3 regions of the Pseudomonas sp. AMR01 genome follow, and region 1 is predicted to be linked to each of the others. Evidence: predicted binding sites of a transcription regulator. Region 1 holds the regulator's gene; each other region holds the start of a gene.
What was found. Region 1 encodes FliA, which starts transcription of late flagellar genes. Its sites were predicted from a motif close to CTAAAGTTTNNNNNNNNNNNGCCGNTAA; they were not measured.
Positions count from the first base shown of each region.

Region 2: the regulator FliA is predicted to act here: its motif matches at 922-949, upstream of Q7C20_RS10550 (flagellin).
Region 3: the regulator FliA is predicted to act here: its motif matches at 1,385-1,412, upstream of Q7C20_RS14045 (methyl-accepting chemotaxis protein).

Region 1 covers NZ_JAUTYR010000062.1:8,251-10,520, forward strand. The annotation lists gene Q7C20_RS25900 (protein phosphatase CheZ) at 1-364, opposite strand, end outside; gene Q7C20_RS25905 (chemotaxis response regulator CheY) at 383-757, opposite strand; gene fliA (RNA polymerase sigma factor FliA) at 929-1,669, opposite strand; gene fleN (flagellar synthesis regulator FleN) at 1,666-2,270, opposite strand, start outside.
Region 2 covers NZ_JAUTYR010000008.1:175,152-177,421, forward strand. The annotation lists gene Q7C20_RS10545 (ketoacyl-ACP synthase III) at 1-763, shown strand, start outside; gene Q7C20_RS10550 (flagellin) at 1,030-2,270, shown strand, end outside.
Region 3 covers NZ_JAUTYR010000013.1:19,087-21,356, reverse strand. The annotation lists gene Q7C20_RS14045 (methyl-accepting chemotaxis protein) at 1-1,300, opposite strand, end outside; gene nhaA (Na+/H+ antiporter NhaA) at 1,498-2,270, opposite strand, start outside.

The DNA.
Region 1 (2,270 bases):
GGGCTTCGTTGGCCATGCCGTTGACCAGAGGCGTGGCGTTTTCCACCAGGTCCATGGTGCGGTTGGCCGCCGCTTCAGTCAGCCTGACCACATAGGACAGGCGTTCGGTCGCGTCGGTGATTTGCGAAATCTCTTCGGCCTGGGGCATATGCGGGTCAATCTGAAAATTGACGATCGCACTGTGCAGCTCGCGTGTGAGCTTGCCCACTTCCTGATACAGGCCGCGGTCACGGGTCTGGTTGAGCTCATGGATCAACTGCACCGCGTCGCCGAACTGGCCTTTTTCAAGGCTGTCGACTAACTGGTGAGCATGCTTTTTCAGGGTCGACTCAAAGTCTCCCTGCGACGTTTCTTTATGCGCCATAGCTCCCCCGTTGCAGCCTCAATGACCGATGCGTTCGAAGATTTTTTCAATCTTCTCTTTCAGCGCCAGCGCCGTGAACGGCTTGACCACGTAACCGTTAACCCCGGCTTGGGCGGCTTCGATGATCTGCTCACGCTTGGCTTCGGCGGTCACCATCAGCACAGGCAAGCTGCGCAGCTTTTCGTCAGCGCGTACGTGGCGCAGCAGGTCGATACCGGTCATGCCCGGCATGTTCCAGTCGGTTACCAGAAAGTCGATGCTCCCGCTGTTGAGGATCGGAATCGCCGTAATGCCGTCATCCGCCTCGACCGTGTTGGTGAACCCAAGGTCACGCAACAGGTTTTTTATGATCCGCCGCATCGTTGAGAAGTCATCAACGATGAGGATTTTCATGTTCTTGTCCAATTCGACCTCCAAGCAGTCTTAAACGCGCCCAGCACCTGGACGCGCCATTTCAATCAACAGGCGTTACACAAAAAGGACTGCCAGGGGCACCACGGAACGAAGCCGCGAAAGGCGATTAACCTCTCGAGCAGTTGCGCTGCAGTGTCCCCACACTGCCTGTCAGCGCGCGCGCCACTCTCCCAATCGCCCCCGCAAGCGGGCGGCGCATTGGCTGTGCAGCTGGCTGACACGCGATTCGCTGACCCCCAGGACCTCACCGATTTCCTTGAGGTTCAGCTCTTCGTCGTAGTACAGCGCCAACACCAGTCGCTCACGCTCAGGCAAATTGGCGATCGCGTCCGCCAACGCACCCTGGAAACGTTCGTCTTCCAGGTCGCGTGACGGTTCCAGGTGAGCACTCGCGCCGTCCTCGTGCAGCCCTTCGTGTTCGCCGTCCTGCAACAGGTCGTCGAAACTGAACAAGCGGCTGCCCAAGGTATCGTTCAAAATCCCGTAATAATCGTCGAGACTCAATTGGAGTTCGGCCGCAACTTCGTGATCTTTAGCGTCACGACCGGTTTTTGCTTCAATTGCGCGAATTGCGTCACTCACCATGCGCGTATTGCGGTGTACCGAACGCGGCGCCCAATCCCCTTTACGCACCTCATCGAGCATCGCGCCACGGATGCGGATACCCGCATACGTCTCGAAACTCGCACCTTTGCTCGCGTCGTATTTGGTCGACACTTCGAGCAGGCCGATCATGCCGGCCTGGATCAGGTCTTCCACCTGCACACTGGCGGGCAGGCGGGCCAGCAAGTGATAGGCAATGCGCTTGACCAGCGGCGCATAGCGCTCGATCAGTTCGCCCTGGCTGTCACGTGCCGACTTTTTGTAAAGGTTGTAGCCGCTGGATGTCATAGCACCGGTCCTGCGCTCGTTTGATGCACCAATCGCTCCACGAAAAACTCCAGATGCCCCCGCGGGTTAGCGGGCAACGGCCAGGTATCGACCTTCTGGGCAATCGCCTTGAACGCCAGTGCGCACTTCGAACGAGGGAACGCTTCGTAGACCGCACGCTGCTTTTGCACGGCCTTGCGCACACACTCGTCGTAGGGAACTGCACCAACGTATTGTAGGGCGACATCGAGGAACCGATCCGTGACCTTGGTCAACTTGGCGAACAGGTTGCGACCTTCCTGCGGGCTTTGGGCCATGTTGGCCAGCACGCGGAAGCGATTCATGCCGTGGTCACGGTTGAGCAGTTTGATCAGGGCGTAGGCGTCGGTAATCGAAGTCGGTTCGTCGCACACCACCAACAGCACTTCTTGCGCCGCGCGCACGAAGCTGACCACGGACTCGCCGATCCCGGCGGCGGTGTCGATCACCAGCACGTCGAGGTTATCGCCAATATCACTGAATGCCTGAATCAGGCCGGCATGCTGCGCCGGGCTCAGGTGCACCATGCTCTGGGTGCCCGAGGCTGCGGGCACGATGCGAATGCCACCGGGGCCTTGCAGCA
Region 2 (2,270 bases), on a different contig from region 1:
GGCCGTCAATGCCTTGTTTGCCAACAACCCCGAGTTGAAGCGTGAATCCATTGACGCGCTGATCGTTGTAACCCAGAACGGCGACGAAGAGGGCTTGCCGCACACGGCCGCCATCGTCCAGGACAAGCTGGGCCTGCCGACCCATGTTGCTGCGTTCGATATCTCCCTGGGCTGCTCCGGCTACGTCTACGGCATTTATGCGATGAAGGGCTTCATGGAAGCCACCGGCCTGAAAAACGGCTTGCTGGTGACTGCCGACCCGTATTCCAAAATTGTCGACCCGGAAGACCGCAACACCACCATGCTCTTTGGCGATGCCGCCACGGCTACCTGGATGGGTGAGGATGCCCCGTGGCAGCTCGGCAAGTCGAAGTTCGGCACCGACGGCTCTGGCGCGCCGCACTTGAAGGTCAGCGACGGGGTGTTCTTCATGAACGGCCGCCAGGTGTTCAACTTTGCCTTGCTCAAAGTGCCGGCGCATTTGCACGAGCTGCTCAATGAATCGGCGCTCAAGGCCGACGAAATCGACGCGTTCTGCATCCACCAGGGCAGTGCGGCGATTGTCGACGCGGTGGCGCGGCGTTTCGAAGACGCTCCGGTTGAGAAATTCATCAAGGACATGGTCGAGACCGGCAATACCGTGTCATCGAGCATTCCGCTACTGCTGGAAAAGCACATGCTCGACTCCACCTGGAAGCGTGTGGCAATCAGTGGTTTTGGCGTGGGCCTGTCGTGGGGTTCGGCGATTCTGCATCGCCCTTGATGCTTTAACCCGCTGCATAAAAAAACGCCCAGGCTTGAAAAAGCCTGGGCGTTTTTTATTTGACGCCAGAAAACCCTGCATTCGCGGGGGATTGGGCTGCCGTAAACGCTTGAATTACAAAGGATGGCGCGTTGCCAGTAAAAAAAACCAAAAAAGTCCTCAAGCAACCGGCATATACGACGATAACTATTACGAAGGTTCTCTAGGCCACACCCGGCGGTTGCCAGGGCCGGAAGCCGCAGCAAACAACCCACGAGGATTTCGTCATGGCTTTAACAGTAAACACCAACCTTGCTTCGTTGACCGTTCAGAACAACCTGAACAAGGCTTCCGGCGCCCTGCAAACTTCCATGCAGCGTCTGTCTTCCGGCCTGCGTATCAACAGCGCCAAAGACGATGCGGCCGGCCTGCAAGTCTCCAACCGTCTGACCAGCCAAATCAACGGCCTGGGCGTTGCAATCAAAAACGCCAACGACGGCAGCTCGATTGCTCAGACCGCTGAAGGCGCAATGCAGCAGTCCACCAACATCCTGCAAAGCATGCGTACCCTGGCTCTGCAATCCGCCAACGGCTCGCCAAGCGCTGAAGACCGTAAGTCGAACCAGGCTCAATACGCAGCACTGACCGCTGAATTGACTCGTATCGCTACCACCACTACTTTCGGTGGCAAGAACCTGCTGGACGGTTCTTTCGGTACTACCTCGTTCCAGGTCGGCGCCAACGCCAACCAGACTATCGACATGAGCATCGGTAACGTTGCAGCCAACAACATTGGTTCGCAGCAGCTGAAAACTCAAGGCGTTACTCCAAGCGCGACCGGCGTTGCCGGCGGCGCGATCGCTGTTACCGGTAGCGGCCAGTCCACCAGCGTGACCATCGCTGCCGGTGCTTCCGCCAAGCAGATCGCTGCTCAGATGAACGGCGCCGTCGGCGGCCTGGCTGCTACTGCCAGCACCACTGCACAGTTCACCGTTGACTCCACTGCAATCGCCGGTGCAACCCCTGCCAGCGCCAACTTTACCCTGAAAGTCGGCAGCGGTACCGCCGTGCAGTTCACTGGTGTGACCAGCACTTCCGACCTGGCTGACCAATTGAAGTCCAACGCTGCCAAGCTGGGCATCAGCGTTAACTACGATTCGACCACCAACGCCCTGTCGGTCAAGTCCGATACAGGTGAAAACCTGACCTTCAACGCTGGCGACGCCGGTGCTGTTGCCGGTATCAAGGTTGCGACCCTGGACGGTGCCGGTACTGCTGGTACTGCCGTTGCTCTGGATGCTGGTCCGATCATCGCTACAGGTGCAGTTGCCCTGAACTCCTCCAGCAGCTACTCGCTGAGCGGCGCAGGCGTGGCTGGTTTGTTCGCAGCCGGTGCTGCCACCGCTGCCAACTCCACCAAAACCACCGTCAACAACACTGACATCACCACTGCTGCCAACGCACAGAACTCGATCGACGTGATCACTCAAGCGATCTCCGATATCGACTCCCAGCGTGCCGGCCTCGG
Region 3 (2,270 bases), on a different contig from region 1:
GAATGCTGCCGATCATCTGCTCGATTTCTTGAGTCGATTGTGCGGTGCGATGGGCCAGGGCACGAACTTCGTCGGCAACCACCGCAAAACCCCGGCCTGCCTCACCCGCGCGAGCGGCTTCAATGGCGGCATTGAGCGCCAACAGGTTGGTTTGCTCGGCAATCGTACGGATTACATCCAGCACTTTGCCGATTCCTTTTGCCTGCTCGGCAAGGCCGCCGACCTGCCCGGAGCTGACTTCAACCCCTCGGGTCAACGCCTGGATCGAATTCAACGCTTCGACCATCCGTTGCTGGCCTTTCAATGCGATGCTGCGCGACTCCTGGGACAGGTCGGAAGTCGAGGCGGCATTGCGCGCAACCTCTTCAATCGCGGTGGTCATCTCGGTGACCGCGGTGGCCGCCTGCTCGATTTCTCCATGCTGCTGTTGCAAATCCCGACTACCTTCAGCGGTAACGGCATTCAATTCTTCGGCCGCAGCGGCCAATTGGCTGGACGATCCGGTGATTTGCCGCAAGGTCTGCACCAAGTTGTTACGCATGGTTTCCTGCGCCCTGAGCAGACGCGTGGCTTCGTCGTTGCCCGTCGGGTTAATCGGCTGGGTCAAGTCGCCCTTGGCAATCGTTTCGGCCACGTGCACCGCTTCAATGATCGGCCCGGTAATACTGCGGGTCAGCAGCCACGCCACCAGAACGGTGCCGGCACTCACCAGCAGGATGACGATCGCGATACCGTTTACCGCGTGTTGGTAGGCGTCTTCGGACGTCCGGCCAGCCTGCTCAGCGCCTTTGTTGGCGAGGTCGATCAACTGGTCGAAGTTCTTGGTCATCTGCTCATAACTTTCCCGGATGCTGTTGAGAAAGTCGCGGGCGCCGGCCTTATCACCCGAGCGCGAGCGTTTAAGCATCTCGGAGTGGTTCTTCGCGTAACCTTCCAGGCTCTGGTTGAACACCTCAAGGCGTGATTTTTCCTCCGGGGTACGCAGGAGCGCTGCGTACTGACCCATCTGCTCCTTAACCGCCTTCAAGCGCCCGGCAGATTTGTCCTCGTAGGTCTGCATATCTGCATCGCTTGAGGACAGGATGTGCGCCATTTCGCCCAGGCGAAAACGATCAAGTGAAGCATTCGCCAGCGCCAACAGGCGCACGCGCTGCATCCAGTTGTTCTGAATGTCAGTGGCCTGTGACTGGACTTCACCAATCTGCTTGAGCGCGAACAGGCCGAGAAACACACTCAGCGACGCAATGGCAGCGAAGCCGATGAAGGCTCTGGCTGCGATTCTTATATTTCTCAGGAACATGGGCTGTCGCTCGGGATGAAAACGCGTTGGGAAGCAAGCTCGGGCGGGTGTCTCAGGCAGGGAGAGTGAGGCCACCACAACAGATAGTCGGCGGGAGGGGGGAAGTCTTTAGGTGGGCAATCATGAAACTTGAGCGGCGGAAAAAGAAAAACCCCAACCGGTTGCCCGGAAGGGGTTTTAGAGGTGCTTAAGAGGACTCAAGCTTTCTTGCGACTCGCCATTGCTGTCACCGCATACCCGATACACGCCGCCAGGATCGACCCGGTCAGAATGCCCATGCGGTCTTCACCGGCAAACTCGCTGGCGCCCGGTACAAAGGCCAGTGAGCCCACAAAAAGGCTCATGGTGAAGCCGATGCCGCACAGGATTGCCACACCGAACACCTGGCCCCAATTGGCGCCGCTCGGCAGTGCGGACAGGCCGGTTTTGACGGCGAGCCAAGTGAGGCCGAACACGCCGATGGTCTTGCCGATCAGCAGGCCGGCGGCGATGCCCATGGGCACGTGGTGGGTGAAGCTGTCGAGGCTGACGCCGGTCAGGGACACGCCGGCGTTGGCAAAGGCAAACAATGGCAGGATGCCGTAGGCCACCCACGGGTGCAGGGCGTGTTCGAGGGTGAGCAACGGCGATGGCTCGGCATTCTTGGTGCGCAGCGGGATGCAGAACGCCAGGGTCACGCCGGCCAGGGTGGCGTGTACACCGCTTTTAAGCACGCACACCCACAGGATGAGGCCGATGATCAGGTACGGCCCAAGCTTGATGACGCCCAGTCGGTTCATTGCGATCAAGGCAATGAAACACGCACCCGCACCGGCCAGGGCGGCGCCTGACAGGTCGCTGGAATAGAACACGGCAATCACGATGATCGCGCCGAGGTCGTCAATGATCGCCAGGGTCATCAGGAACAGTTTCAGCGACACCGGCACGCGCTTGCCGAGCAGGGCCAGCACGCCCAGCGCGAATGCGATGT